Desulfurobacterium sp. TC5-1: one gene and its partner. The main gene of each other region encodes a partner of the protein of the gene in region 2 in a complex. Links are inferred from orthologs where the notes say so. Each region holds a gene or a part of one and is shown on either strand. Other genes may lie near its edges.

Region 1 (5,773 bases), 1.1 Mb from region 2 along the record:
CTCATATCCTTTAAAAAGCCTATCTCTCCACTCTCATTGGAACGAACGAAAGAAATAACTATTACCTCCTTTTCCCTTCCCTGAAAACCGTCAACAGAATTAACTTCTACTTTTAAATCTCTCTCCGTTAGAAGCTCTTTTATCAGTTTAACCTGATTTGCGTAAGGTGTAATTATTCCTATATCTTTCTTGGACACGCCCATATCAACAAGATGAGAAACAAGACTAACCGCAAGCCTTGCCTCTTCGTAATTTTCATAAGAAGTGCTCCCTTCCGGCTTAAATTCAAACGCGTTTATCTTAGACGTGTCAACAAAGGTTAAAGCTTCTTCAGGATTCAGAATATTTCTGCAAGATTCAGGTACTTTTAAAATCTCAACTCTAAAATCAGCAAGTGTATGGTTTTTAACCGAATCAGCCGCAATAAGTCTTCCTTCGTAAAACTCTTTTGACGGAAATTCCATTATCTTTTCATTCATCCTGTATTGAACAGTAAGCATAGTGGAAAGGTCCTTATGCTCCGATATGAGTCTTTCAAAAAGCGTCTTTTCCAGCTCTTTTGCATCCTCACTGGTAACAGTTGGTGGTAACTGTTTATGATCACCAGCAATGTAGAACCTTTTAGCCCTCATAACAGGAATAAGCGTAGAAGGTTCAACTTGTTGGCTTCCTTCATCTACAACAGCAACATCAAACTCAAAACCTTCAAGCAGTTCAGACTTAACCATTGAATTTGTCGCAATAACAACATCCGCGTCAGCAATAATCTCTCTAAAAAGTTGTGCTTCCATCTCTTTCAAGGCTTTTATTCTGATGTCTATCTCGTAATTTATCAAAAGCCAGTTCGCCATAGAACGGATTTTCTTTGCCGGCACACCTCTAAATGACTTCCCTTTCTTTCCTAAATGGATAATCTCTTCATCACTCATCCCCCTTCTTAAGGCAGGAACAGGCTTTAAAAAGTTATCCCTCTTTTCTATCAGTTCTCTTACTTTTTCCCAGCCTTTTCTTATGACTTCACTTTTCTCATGTTCTTCAAAAAGTGCAAAGATGGAAAACCGCTCAAGCTCTTCAAGAACCCTTGCAGGATGACCAATTCTTACAAGTTTTAAATCCGAATATTTAGATAGGTTCAACAAAATATTATCTGCAGCGATGTTTGAATCTGCTGTGGCAAGCACCTTTTCCTTTCTCTTCACTAATTGAACAATCAATTCTGTTATTGTACTGGTCTTCCCTGTCCCCGGCGGGCCATGGACAAGATAAAAGTCCGGTGAACCAAGAGCAGCACTAACGGCCATCTTCTGAGAATCATTAAGCTTTTCATTAACAGGAATAAAAGGCTCTCTTTCGGACAGAGAAGGTCTTTTTAAACCCAAAATAATATTCCTTAATACCCTCTTCCTCCCAAAAGCGTGACGAACTTCTTCTAAATTCTCCTCCATCCTCTTAAATGTGATATCGTTAACGTAAAGGTCAAGCCTGACACCTTTTTTATAAACCCACTGGGGTGGCCTATTATCAAATGCGACTGTAATCGTTTTTTCAGTTACTCTAATAACTGTTCCAAGAAGATCACTTTTAAGCGGATTTCCACGACTGACAAGGACTATATCACCGTTTCCAATCTCCGTATCTATAGACTTCTCCCTGTAAAACCTGACAAGATGAAGATGAAACTTCATACCGGCACGAACACCTTTAAGGTCTAAAATTGCCCTTCCCAAAAGTTCTCTCTCTCTACCAGATAACCTCTTTATCTCTTCTTCCTGGAATTCCATCTCCGCAAGTCTTTCTATATCTATAAGATATTTAAAATGTTCAACATAATTGTGAACTGTCTTTATCTCCCGCTCTGTCTCCTCGTCAGGAACAAAATCCTCATAAGCCTTCGTTAAAGATTCATCCTTCAAATAGACCAGGGCTGACAGATTCGCTATGAAAACACTCTTTATATCATGCTTCCTTAACCCGATCTTTTTAAGTTCGCGGTAGAGTCTCTTCTCATCCGTAACACCGTTTATCAAAATTGGCATCTTCACCTCTCGCAAAAATTCGTTTATGCTTCTAATATACGACTGACAGAAAACTTTTCACTTTCTAAACCTTTCAAAGGTTGATTTAATTGTTATAATATTTTTCTAACAGTTTCAAAACAACCACCGGGTGGCTTATGGCAGAAAACACAGAAAAGAAAGAAATAAAGTCAACAGGGAGGATTACAGGCGCGCAGAAAGCGGCCATTCTCATACTTTCTCTGCCAGAAGATGAAGCGGCAAACGTTCTAAAAAAGATGAAAGAACATGAAATAGAGAAGTTAGTAAAATCCATGTTCTCCCTTGGACCTGTAAACAAGGAACTCGTAAAACTTGTTCTTGAAGAAGCTTACGGTAAACTTACGCAGCTTGCTCCTCTAAAAGTTGCTCCTGATAACCTAAGGAAGCTGCTTGAAAAGGCGTTACCGCCTGAAAAGTACAGAGAACTACTTGAAAGCACAATGTTCTCTGAAAACAAAAAGATGGTGTTTAAAGAACTTGAAAAACTTGACCCGAAATTCATTGCAAAACTGATAGAGAAAGAACACCCTCAGATAATTGCCATTGTCCTGTCCCAGATAAAACCGCAAAAAGCAGCTGAAATTATCCAGTACCTTCCTAAACGCCTGGGTGTTACAAACGTTAGAGATGAAGTAATAAAAAGACTGGCAACACTTGAGAAGATATCAACAAACACGTTAAAGCTTGTCACTGAAGCTTTAGAAGAAGAACTTATAACAGTGGGCGCTGGAAAAGAACAGACATTAAGCGGTGTTGATATAGCGGCAGAAATTGTTAACGCACTTCCAAAAGAACTTGCCAACGAAATTCTTGAAGATATAAGGAAGGAAAACGAAAGTCTGGCAGATTCCATTGAAGAAAGAATGTTCAAATTTGAAGACATTCTTAAACTTGATAACCGTGCAATTATTGAAATCCTCAAAGCAGTTGAGAAAAACGATCTTATCCTTGCACTTAAAGGCGCACCTGAAGAAATTGTCAACAAGTTCCTGTCTAACATGTCCAAACGTGCCGCCCAGATGCTTATGGAAGACATGGAAGCACTTGGACCTGTTAGAAAATCTGACGTTGAAAAAGCAAGGAAGAAGATTATTATGGTCATAAAACAGCTTGCAGCTGAAGGTAAAATAGACATCGGCGGTTCTGAAGAACTGGTGTAAGGAGGAAGCGTGGCAGAAGATTTCCTCTCCCAGGAAGAGATAGATGCTCTTTTAGGGGAAGATAAAGATAATAAGGAAGAAAATACCGAAGCCAAAAAAATAAGGCCTTTTGATTTTTCTGAACTTGAACAAATAAAGAAAGGAGATGTCCCCGGCCTTGAACTTATATTTGAAAGGTGGATTAAAATTTTCAGCGAAAGAATAAGAGGTTTAGTACCAAGAATCTCCATGGTAAGCAAGAACAGCATTTATATAACAAAATTTGACAACTTTATGTCAAAAATTCCTTTACCATCAAGCTACAGCATAGTAAGCATGAAACCATTAAAAGAAAATTTCCTCTTTGTTCTTGACTCAAGGTTAGTTTTCGTAATTATAAGTGTAATGTTCGGAGGCCCTGCAAAACCATTCAAGGTAGAAGGAAGAGATTTCACAAGACTTGAAACAAAAATCATAAGCGATTTCGTTGATATAGCTCTTGAAACATTTGAAGACATCTGGAAAGAGTTTTATCCTGTAAAAATAGACCTGAAATCAATAGAGTTAAACCCTACTCTGGCAAGAATCGTATCACCTAACGATAAAGTTATAGTTGTAGAATGCAACATGGATATAGAAGGTTACGAGGCACCTTTTTTCTTCTGTTTCCCACAGGATCTGTTCCTGCCCATAAAAGACATGATCTTTTCAGAGACAGGGTTTACCAAAAAAGATCCTGTGTGGGATAGAGAACTTATAAGAAAGTTAAAACACCTTAAGCTCAACCTTTACCTTGAACTTGAAAAGAAAAAAGTAAAAGTCAAAGAACTTGTTAACTGGAAAGCTGGTGATAAGATTCTTCTTTCTGTAACAAAAGGTGATGAACTTTTACTTTACGTGGAGGATAAACCAAAATTTAGGGCAAAAATGGGTAAAATAAAGGATAAATACGCAGCACTTATAACAGACACAGCTATTGAGAGGAACAGAAATGGCAGAGGAGAAGCAGAATCAACAGGAAGTGAACCAAAATCAGACGGAACAGAATCAACAGAGTGAGTTATCTCAAGAAGAAATTGCCGCGCAATGGGAGCAGGCTCTTTCTCAGCAGGAAGCGGATAAAGAGCAGAAAGAGAAATCTGCTGAAACTGAAGACTCTTCATCAAAGGAAACACCTGCTGAAGACGTAATGGCTGACTGGTCTCAAGCTTTAGCAGAACAACAGGAAGCTGAAAAAATAGCCTGTCCGGAACTTGAAAAGATGGAACTTTTAGCAGACATACCTGTTGAAATATCCGTGGAAGTGGGCAACACAGAGATGACATTAGAAGATATTTTGAACCTTCACCCAAACAGCATCGTTGAACTTGACAGACATATAAACGAACCAGTTGACATAAAGGTTAATGGAAAGTTAGTTGCAAAAGGTGAACTTTACGTTGTGGAAGACCAATACGGAATAAAAATAACACAGATTGTAACACCCGAAGAGCGACTCAAACTGATAGATTACTAACTTAATCAATACATCTTCTCAAAATCGGAGGACTATCAATGGCGGAAGTGGCCTTCCTGCTTGATCTTGAGGGAACACTTGTAAAAGATAAATCCTATACACCTTTCCCTGAAGCTCTTGAATTCACCGAAAAACTTGACTCCATGGGCATACCATGGATAGTCGCAACCAACAACTCAACCGAAAAACCTTCAGAACTAATAGAAATACTGAAAAGTAAAGGTTTTAACGTAAACGAAAAGAAACTCTTATCGCCATCATTTCTTGCAGTGGATACATTGAAAAAGGAAGGCGTAAAATCCATATACTTCTTGGGCACAGAAAAAATAAAATCGTTCCTGAGAGAAAGCGGCTTTGAAGTAAAAGATGACTACAACGTTGATGCAGTGGTAGTTGGAAGGGACAAAGAAGTTGACTTTAAAAAACTAAAAACGGCCACATCGGCAATCGTTTTAAACAGCGCAAAGCTTTTCTCGTATCACATGAACAGAATTATCCTTGACAGGGACGGCCTTGTAAGTCCAAGTGTCGGTGCAATAGCGACCTGCCTTTCGTATGCGGGAAACTGCCCCGTTGTATCCTTTGGAAAACCTTCAAAACTCTACTTTGAAAGAGCATTTGAACTTGTAGGAATAAAGGAGCCTTCAAAAATCTATATGGTAAGTGACGACCCGTTCTCGGACCTTGCTGGTGGAAAAGAAGCTGTTGGCTTTAAAACTGTTTTCGTCCTTTCCGGAAAGTACTCTTCACCGGACATTTTAAACTCAATCGATGAGAACCTTCGTCCCGACTACGTATTTAAAACCATAAAAGAATGTGAAAGGTTATTAAAATGATAAAAATAGCAGCTACTCTGTTTATAGTCTGGACCCTGCTCCTCTTAACACCGGGGCCAGACTTCATATTAGTTATGAAAAACACCATCAGCGGTGGCTACAAAAACGGTTTTCTAACAATTTTGGGAATTACAACAGGTATTGTCATCCATACACTTACTGCAGTATTTGGTATCTGCCTTCTATCACAAAACCCGACGCTGTTTAAAATCGTTAAATCGGCTG
Region 2 (5,974 bases):
AGAGCAGCTTTTTAAGAGAATAATAAGTCTTACAAGGGATAAGAGTGTTATAAGGAAAGCGATGTTGCGTCTTGGTGATACTGAATTAAAAAAGGGAGATAAGAAACTTGCAGTAGCTACATACTACAACCTTGTAACGACATATCCAGATTCTCCGGAAACCACAATTGCCAAGTTAAAGTTAATAGCTCTAATGGAAAAGGATCCAGCTTTAAAATACAGGCTACAGCAGACAGATATAAAAGCGTTTAAGCAACCTTTGAGATTTGTGCTTGAAACGTTGATTCATTCGAGAGACACTTATCTTGGTGCTTTTGCTCTGGCAAACTTCGGTGCCTACGTTTTGCAGACCGACAGCGATAACCTTTTTAAGCAGCTTGAATGGGAAATTTCTCTGGTTTTTCCTAAACAGCTTAAATATGAACAGAAAGAATTTATCGTTAGGGAGTGGAAACCTTATCTTTTAAAACTTGCTTCTAAAAGGTTGTGTGAACTTTATAAAACGAATCCGGACTTTTTTAAGGTAATTTTTGATAAGGAAACACTTATAAAAATAGCGGAAGCCTTAGGTAAGTGTAATGAGAGGAAAGAGAGATTGAATCTTATACGCTATATTGCTGCTAAATGGAGAGATGACAATGACCTTTTGATGCTTGCAGAAGCTTTAACGGAAAGTAAGGATTTTAACGACTCTTTAGAAATATTAAAAAAAGTAAAAAAAAGGAACTGTCGTTATTATAAAATTTACATCAAAAATCTTGTTTTTCTTGGAAAATCCGCAAAAGAATTTTTGCCTATGTTGAGAGAGATGGAAGACATATGTCCATCTGATGATATAGAGGTAAAGGCTTATGAGATTCTTGCGAGTATAGAGCAAAAAAATCCACAAAGGGCAATGTGGATAATAAAAGAAAACAAAAAAAAGATTGCTGAATTTTACGATAAAGACCCGGTTTTGAAGTTGGCCATTTATAAAACTATTTCTTATTTGTTAGCTATTAATAATTACGAAGGATGTTTAAAAGTAATAGATGTTATAGAGCCCAAAAGTAACAACTGTTTTTTGGCTTCTGCAAAACTTATATCTCTTTCAAGACTTGATAAAATAAACCTTGCAGAGGCTATACTGCCAAAAGTTAGAATGTGTAAAGATACTATGAGCAGGATAGCTCAGATTGTTTATGAAGATCAAATCATATACAGGAAGTTGAAAAATGAGTGAGCTGTGGGGAAAAACGGATGCTATTTCAGAAACGGCTGCTTACTACCTTGAACGTTCAAAAGTGATACAGAGCAACATAGCCAATGCTGATACACCGGGGTATGTGCCGAAGGATCTAAAATTCGAAAAATGCCTGGATAAAGAAACGTTAAAATTAAAGACAACAGATCCAAAACACATAGAACCTGAGCCGTGCGATAAGGCACAGTTTAAGGTAGTGGAACTTAATAAAATTGCCGGTTACGATAAAAACAGGGTGAACGTTGATGAGGAATTGGGTAAACTGGCAGAAACCGCTATCATGTATAAAACGATGGTTCAAAGTTTACATGTGGAACTTGCAAAATTAAAAATAAGCATCACGGGGAGGTAATAAAAAGTGCTTTTTAAAGGTCTTGAAATATCATTAACTGGAATGGAAGCAGAAAGAATTCGTATGGATATTGCTTCAAGTAATCTTGCAAATGCAAATTCAATAGATCCAGAAACAAAACAGCCATACATAAGAAAAGTCCCTGTTTTTGAGACGCTGCTCACCTCTGACGGTAAAGTTCCCCTTGAAGAAGTCAGGGTTAAAAAGATAGTTTACGATAATTCGCCGTTTAGAGAAAAGTATGATCCTTCCAGTCCACTTGCGGATAAAACGGGATATGTAAAACTTCCAAATGTTGACCCTGTGAAAGAGATGGTTGATATGATTTCTGCAATGAGAGCCTATGAGGCAAATTTAACAGCTTTTAATACTCATAAAAATATGTTAACTTCAAGTCTTGAAATCCTCAGAGTTTAAGGGGAGCAATGATGAAAGTAGAAAACGACGCGGTTTTTAATGTACTTCCTGCAGTATCAGATAAAAAGTTAGATAAAAAGAGCGGGTTTGAGGAGATATTTGAAAACTTTATAAGAGATGTTAACAATGATTTGAAAGCTGCTTCTGAAGCTGAAAGAAAGCTGATGGATGGTAATGTTCAGAATTTTGAGGAGCTTTTATATACCATATCTAAATCAGAATTATCCCTGAGGTTGCTTGTTGAGATTAAAAACAAGGCACTTGAAAGCTATCAGGAGATAATGAGAATGCAGGTTTAATGAGGTTAAATAGGTGAATTCGGAAGAGATTAAGAATAAATTTTCGGAAGTTGTGTCGAAGTATGCAAATATAAAGGGGCTTGCCATTCTTATTGGAAGCCTTGCCCTTATTTCTTTTCTTTCAATTGCTGTTGTTAAAATGGCTTCAAATGTTGATTATGCTGTTCTCTATACCCATTTGAGTCCCGATGACGCGGGCAATATTCTCACAGTCCTTCAGGAAGAGCACATTCCGTATAAGGTTGAGGGTAACGGAAGTATTATTCTTGTTCCAAAGGACAAGGTTTACGATGTGAGACTTAAACTTGCCGCTAAAGGGCTTCCTTCTGGAAAGATAGTCGGGTTTGAAATATTTGATGAACCGAAACTTGGAATAACCCAGTTTCAGGAACACATAGAGTATCTTCGTGCCCTTGAAGGTGAACTTGAGAAGACAATTCAGCAGATAGATGCCGTCTGGAGTGATAAAGTCAACATTGCTCTTCCAAAAGAGTCCGTTTTTGTAAGAGAAACTGAAGAGCCAAAAGCTTCCGTTATTTTGAGGCTCTGGCCCGGGAAAGATCTTACAAAAGAGCAGGTTAAAGCTATTGTTTTTCTCGTTTCTCATGCCGTTCCCGGATTGAAACCGCAGAACGTTACTGTTGTGGATAACAGAGGACGTGTTCTTTCCGACATGCTTGAAGAAGATAACACCACTGATTCAAATAAAGAACTTGCAATAAAGAAAGAGCTTGAGAGGGATATTGAGAGGAAGGTTGAATCTATACTTTCAAAAGCCCTTGGTTCAAACAGAGTTATTGCACGTGCTACCGTCGAGATAGAGACAGGAAAGTTAGAGAAGCAGTCTGAAATCTACGATCCGGATATGACTGCTGTTGTTAGTGAAAGAAAGATTCAAGAAAGTGAAAAAGGTGTAGAAGAGAAACCTTCAGGTGTTCCGGGTAGTGGAACGAACGTTCCGCCGGTTATAAGCAACGGTGGTAATGGAACCGTAAAAAGCAGCAGAGAGAAAAAGGATGTTACCACTAACTATGATGTTTCAAAAACCGTTGAGAAAACGGTTGCTCCTATCTTTGTTGTTAAAAGGATAAGTGTTGGTGTTCTTATAGATGGTCGGTACAAGAAGGTTAAAGGAAAGGACGGAAAGGAAAAAGAGGAGTTTTTCCCAAGAACGCCAGAGGAGCTTAAAACCTATGAAAATCTTGTCAAAAGCGTAATAGGTTACGACGAGAAACGGGGAGATAAAGTCACGGTTGTAAGTGTTCCGTTTGAAGTACCGCCACCAGAGGAAAATATTGTGACCGGTAAAGTTTTTCCGGTAATTCCTGTGGCTATCGGTGGTGGTGTTGCATTTCTTCTCCTTGCAGGTACTCTATTCTTAGTATTAAAGAGGAAAAAGCGAGCACCTGAAGCAATGCCTGCCGTTCAATCTGCAGCGGTAAAAGCTTACGGTGAAGCCATCCAGACGGCTGAAGAGAAGATGGAAAAAGAGAGAAAAGAGATAGAAAGCTTTGATATAAAGTCGGAACCTTCCTATATAAAAATTCTTGAAATAACAAAGGAACATCCCGAGCTTATAGCGGAGCTTTTAAGAGAATGGCTTGGGGAGAAACAGAATGCTTAACCTTGATGATTTTTCCCATCTTTTGAGTGGTTCTGAAAGAAAAAATATGTCACCTGAGGAAGTGGAAAGAATTTACATTGCCCGTATTGAGGAGCTTGAAAAAAAGTATAGAAAAATTTTGAAAAGGACAGAAGAAGAGGCTTTTAAGAAGGGCTATGAAAAAGGGAGGGAGGATGCCAGACAAGAGTGGGAGCAAAGGTTTGAGATAGAAAAGAGAAAGATAGACGATGTTGTAAAGAGGGAAGTAGAGAACCTGAAAAGGGAAGTGAAACGGTTTGTAGGTTCTATGCGGGAAGAAAACGTTAAATTTACAAGGAAAATACTTGAGATAGTCGCCGATTCTCTTGAAGAGATTTTCCGCTTTCTCTTGATAAGTGACGACAATCTTCCCTTTATAAAAGAGAAAATTGAAGAGATTCTGGAAGAGTTTAAATCAACATCAACAGTTATTTCTATAGAAGCTGATGAGCGTTTAGGGGCTGTTTTGAAAGATATTAATGGAATAACTGTGAAGATTAATAAGGAGTTAGAACCGGGCAATTTTGTTATAAAGTTTGAGGATTTCACAGTTGTTCACGACATTAAAGAGAAATTTTCACTATTGAGGGAAGAGATTGAAAGAGAGATTAAGAAATCTTCCTCAGTATAGGATTATTGGAAAGGTAACAGGCGTAAAGGGACCTTTGATAGAGAGTGCTCTTCCAAAGGTTTGTCTTGGTGATTTTTGCACGATAGATGGTAAAGTAGAGGCAGAGGTTGTTGGATTTAAAGACGGCAGAACGCTTCTCATGGCGTATTCAGACACCACCGGAATTAGTGCAGGAAGTAAAATAGAGCCAAAGCCAGGTTCCGTTAAAATTGGTGTTTCCAGGGAACTTCTTGGGACAGTTATAGATCCATTTGGAAAGCCTCTTAATAGAGATAGGATTACCTATACTGACTTTACCTACCTTCAAGGGGAATCTATAAATCCTCTCAAAAGGGATAGAATCCGTGAGCCGTTAGATTTAGGCATTCGCAGTATTAATGCTCTTCTTACGGTTGGGAAAGGCCAGCGTATAGGTATCTTTTCAGGTGCCGGTGTTGGAAAAAGTACCCTTTTAGGAATGATTGCTCGCTACACGGCAGCGGATGTTAATGTTATTGTTTTAGTTGGTGAGCGGGGTAGAGAGGTAAGGGAATTTATAGAGGATAACCTGGGCGAGGAAGGTCTTAAAAAGTCTGTGGTTGTTGTCGCAACGTCGGATCAGCCGCCCTTAGCAAAGATAAGAGCTGTTCTTACAGGTTGTGCCATTGCAGAGTATTTCTCTTCTCAAAATAACGATGTTCTTCTTCTCCTTGATTCTCTGACGAGACTTGCCATGGCACAGAGGGAAATTGGCCTAACTGTTGGAGAACCACCGACAACCAAGGGTTACGTTCCTTCAGTCTTTTCCCTCCTTTCAAAAGTTATAGAGAGGGCAGGGAATTTTGCCGGACAGGGAAGTATAACGGGAATCTACACAGTTTTAGTTGAAGGAGATGAGATTGCGCTTGATCCTGTAGCTGATGCAGCGGTTGGTTTTCTTGATGGTCACATAGTCCTTTCCAGGACTCTTGCAAATAGAAGAATTTTTCCGGCAATAGATATATTAAAGAGCATAAGCCGTTTAACACCTCAACTTGTACCTGAAGAGGTTTTAAGGTGGCAGTCCTTTTTTATTGACCTTGAAGCAACTTACAGAGAGAGTCAGGATATGATAAATCTTGGTCTTTATAAAAAGGGGACAAATCCAAAGATTGATCTTGCGATGGCTGTTCATAATAAGATGGAAGAGTTTATGAAGCAACGGATAGAAGAGAGAGTTTCCCTTGAGGAGAGCTTGTCCTCTTTGAAATCTTTGATAGAATATATAGGTAACGAAGGGGGAAAGTATGGATATCAGTGGAATAACATATAATCCTGACGCTCAGCAAGTTAAGATTGTTGATGCCAATTATGATAATTCGAAAATGTCACAGGAGGATTTTCTTAAAGTTCTCCTTGCAGACCTTCAATG

The links.
Region 1: the proteins of fliF (region 2) and fliG are in contact, whole or in part, in a crystal structure (PDB 5TDY), measured with the Thermotoga maritima proteins. The link is inferred for Desulfurobacterium sp. TC5-1 from one-to-one orthologs. Residues at the interface, in WP_004082905.1 of Thermotoga maritima: Glu501, Leu502, Leu505, Leu506, Glu508, Leu509, Ile512, Phe513, Pro517, Ser518, Asp519, Ile520, Ala521, Ile523, Val524, Arg525, Leu526, Trp527, Phe528, Phe529; in WP_004082903.1 of Thermotoga maritima: Gly8, Arg9, Lys11, Ala12, Leu15, Leu16, Ala18, Leu19, Lys23, Gln26, Val27, His30, Leu31, Thr35, Gln38, Leu39, Glu42, Lys54, Lys55, Val57, Leu58, Glu59, Glu60, Phe61, Leu62, Leu64, Ala65, Lys66, Lys68, Lys85.

The regions. Positions count from the first base shown.
Region 1 is NZ_ATXC01000001.1:219,635-225,407, reverse strand. What follows is about bases 1,414-4,195. They hold fliG (flagellar motor switch protein FliG), read left to right. Parts: upstream 1,414-2,173; coding sequence 2,174-3,217; downstream 3,218-4,195. Other genes in these bases: fliN (flagellar motor switch protein FliN), read left to right, coding at 4,188-4,195; fliM (flagellar motor switch protein FliM), read left to right, coding at 3,227-4,195; H153_RS0101140 (IGHMBP2 family helicase), read right to left, coding at 1,414-2,036. Also shown: more of H153_RS0101140, read right to left, coding at 1-1,413; more of fliM, read left to right, coding at 4,196-4,255; more of fliN, read left to right, coding at 4,196-4,712; H153_RS0101120 (HAD-IIA family hydrolase), read left to right, coding at 4,751-5,548; H153_RS0101115 (LysE family translocator), read left to right, coding at 5,545-5,773. UniProt on the Escherichia coli protein: FliG is one of three proteins (FliG, FliN, FliM) that forms the rotor-mounted switch complex (C ring), located at the base of the basal body.
Region 2 is NZ_ATXC01000001.1:1,312,896-1,318,869, reverse strand. What follows is about bases 1,647-4,629. They hold fliF (flagellar basal-body MS-ring/collar protein FliF), read left to right. Parts: upstream 1,647-2,324; coding sequence 2,325-3,935; downstream 3,936-4,629. Other genes in these bases: H153_RS0106890 (FliI/YscN family ATPase), read left to right, coding at 4,550-4,629; H153_RS0106895 (hypothetical protein), read left to right, coding at 3,928-4,584; fliE (flagellar hook-basal body complex protein FliE), read left to right, coding at 2,021-2,311; flgC (flagellar basal body rod protein FlgC), read left to right, coding at 1,647-2,012. Outside these bases: H153_RS0106920 (tetratricopeptide repeat protein), read left to right, coding at 1-1,222; flagellar basal body rod protein FlgB, read left to right, coding at 1,215-1,595; more of flgC, read left to right, coding at 1,602-1,646; more of H153_RS0106890, read left to right, coding at 4,630-5,875; H153_RS0106885 (FlgD immunoglobulin-like domain containing protein), read left to right, coding at 5,850-5,974. UniProt on the Escherichia coli protein: The M ring may be actively involved in energy transduction.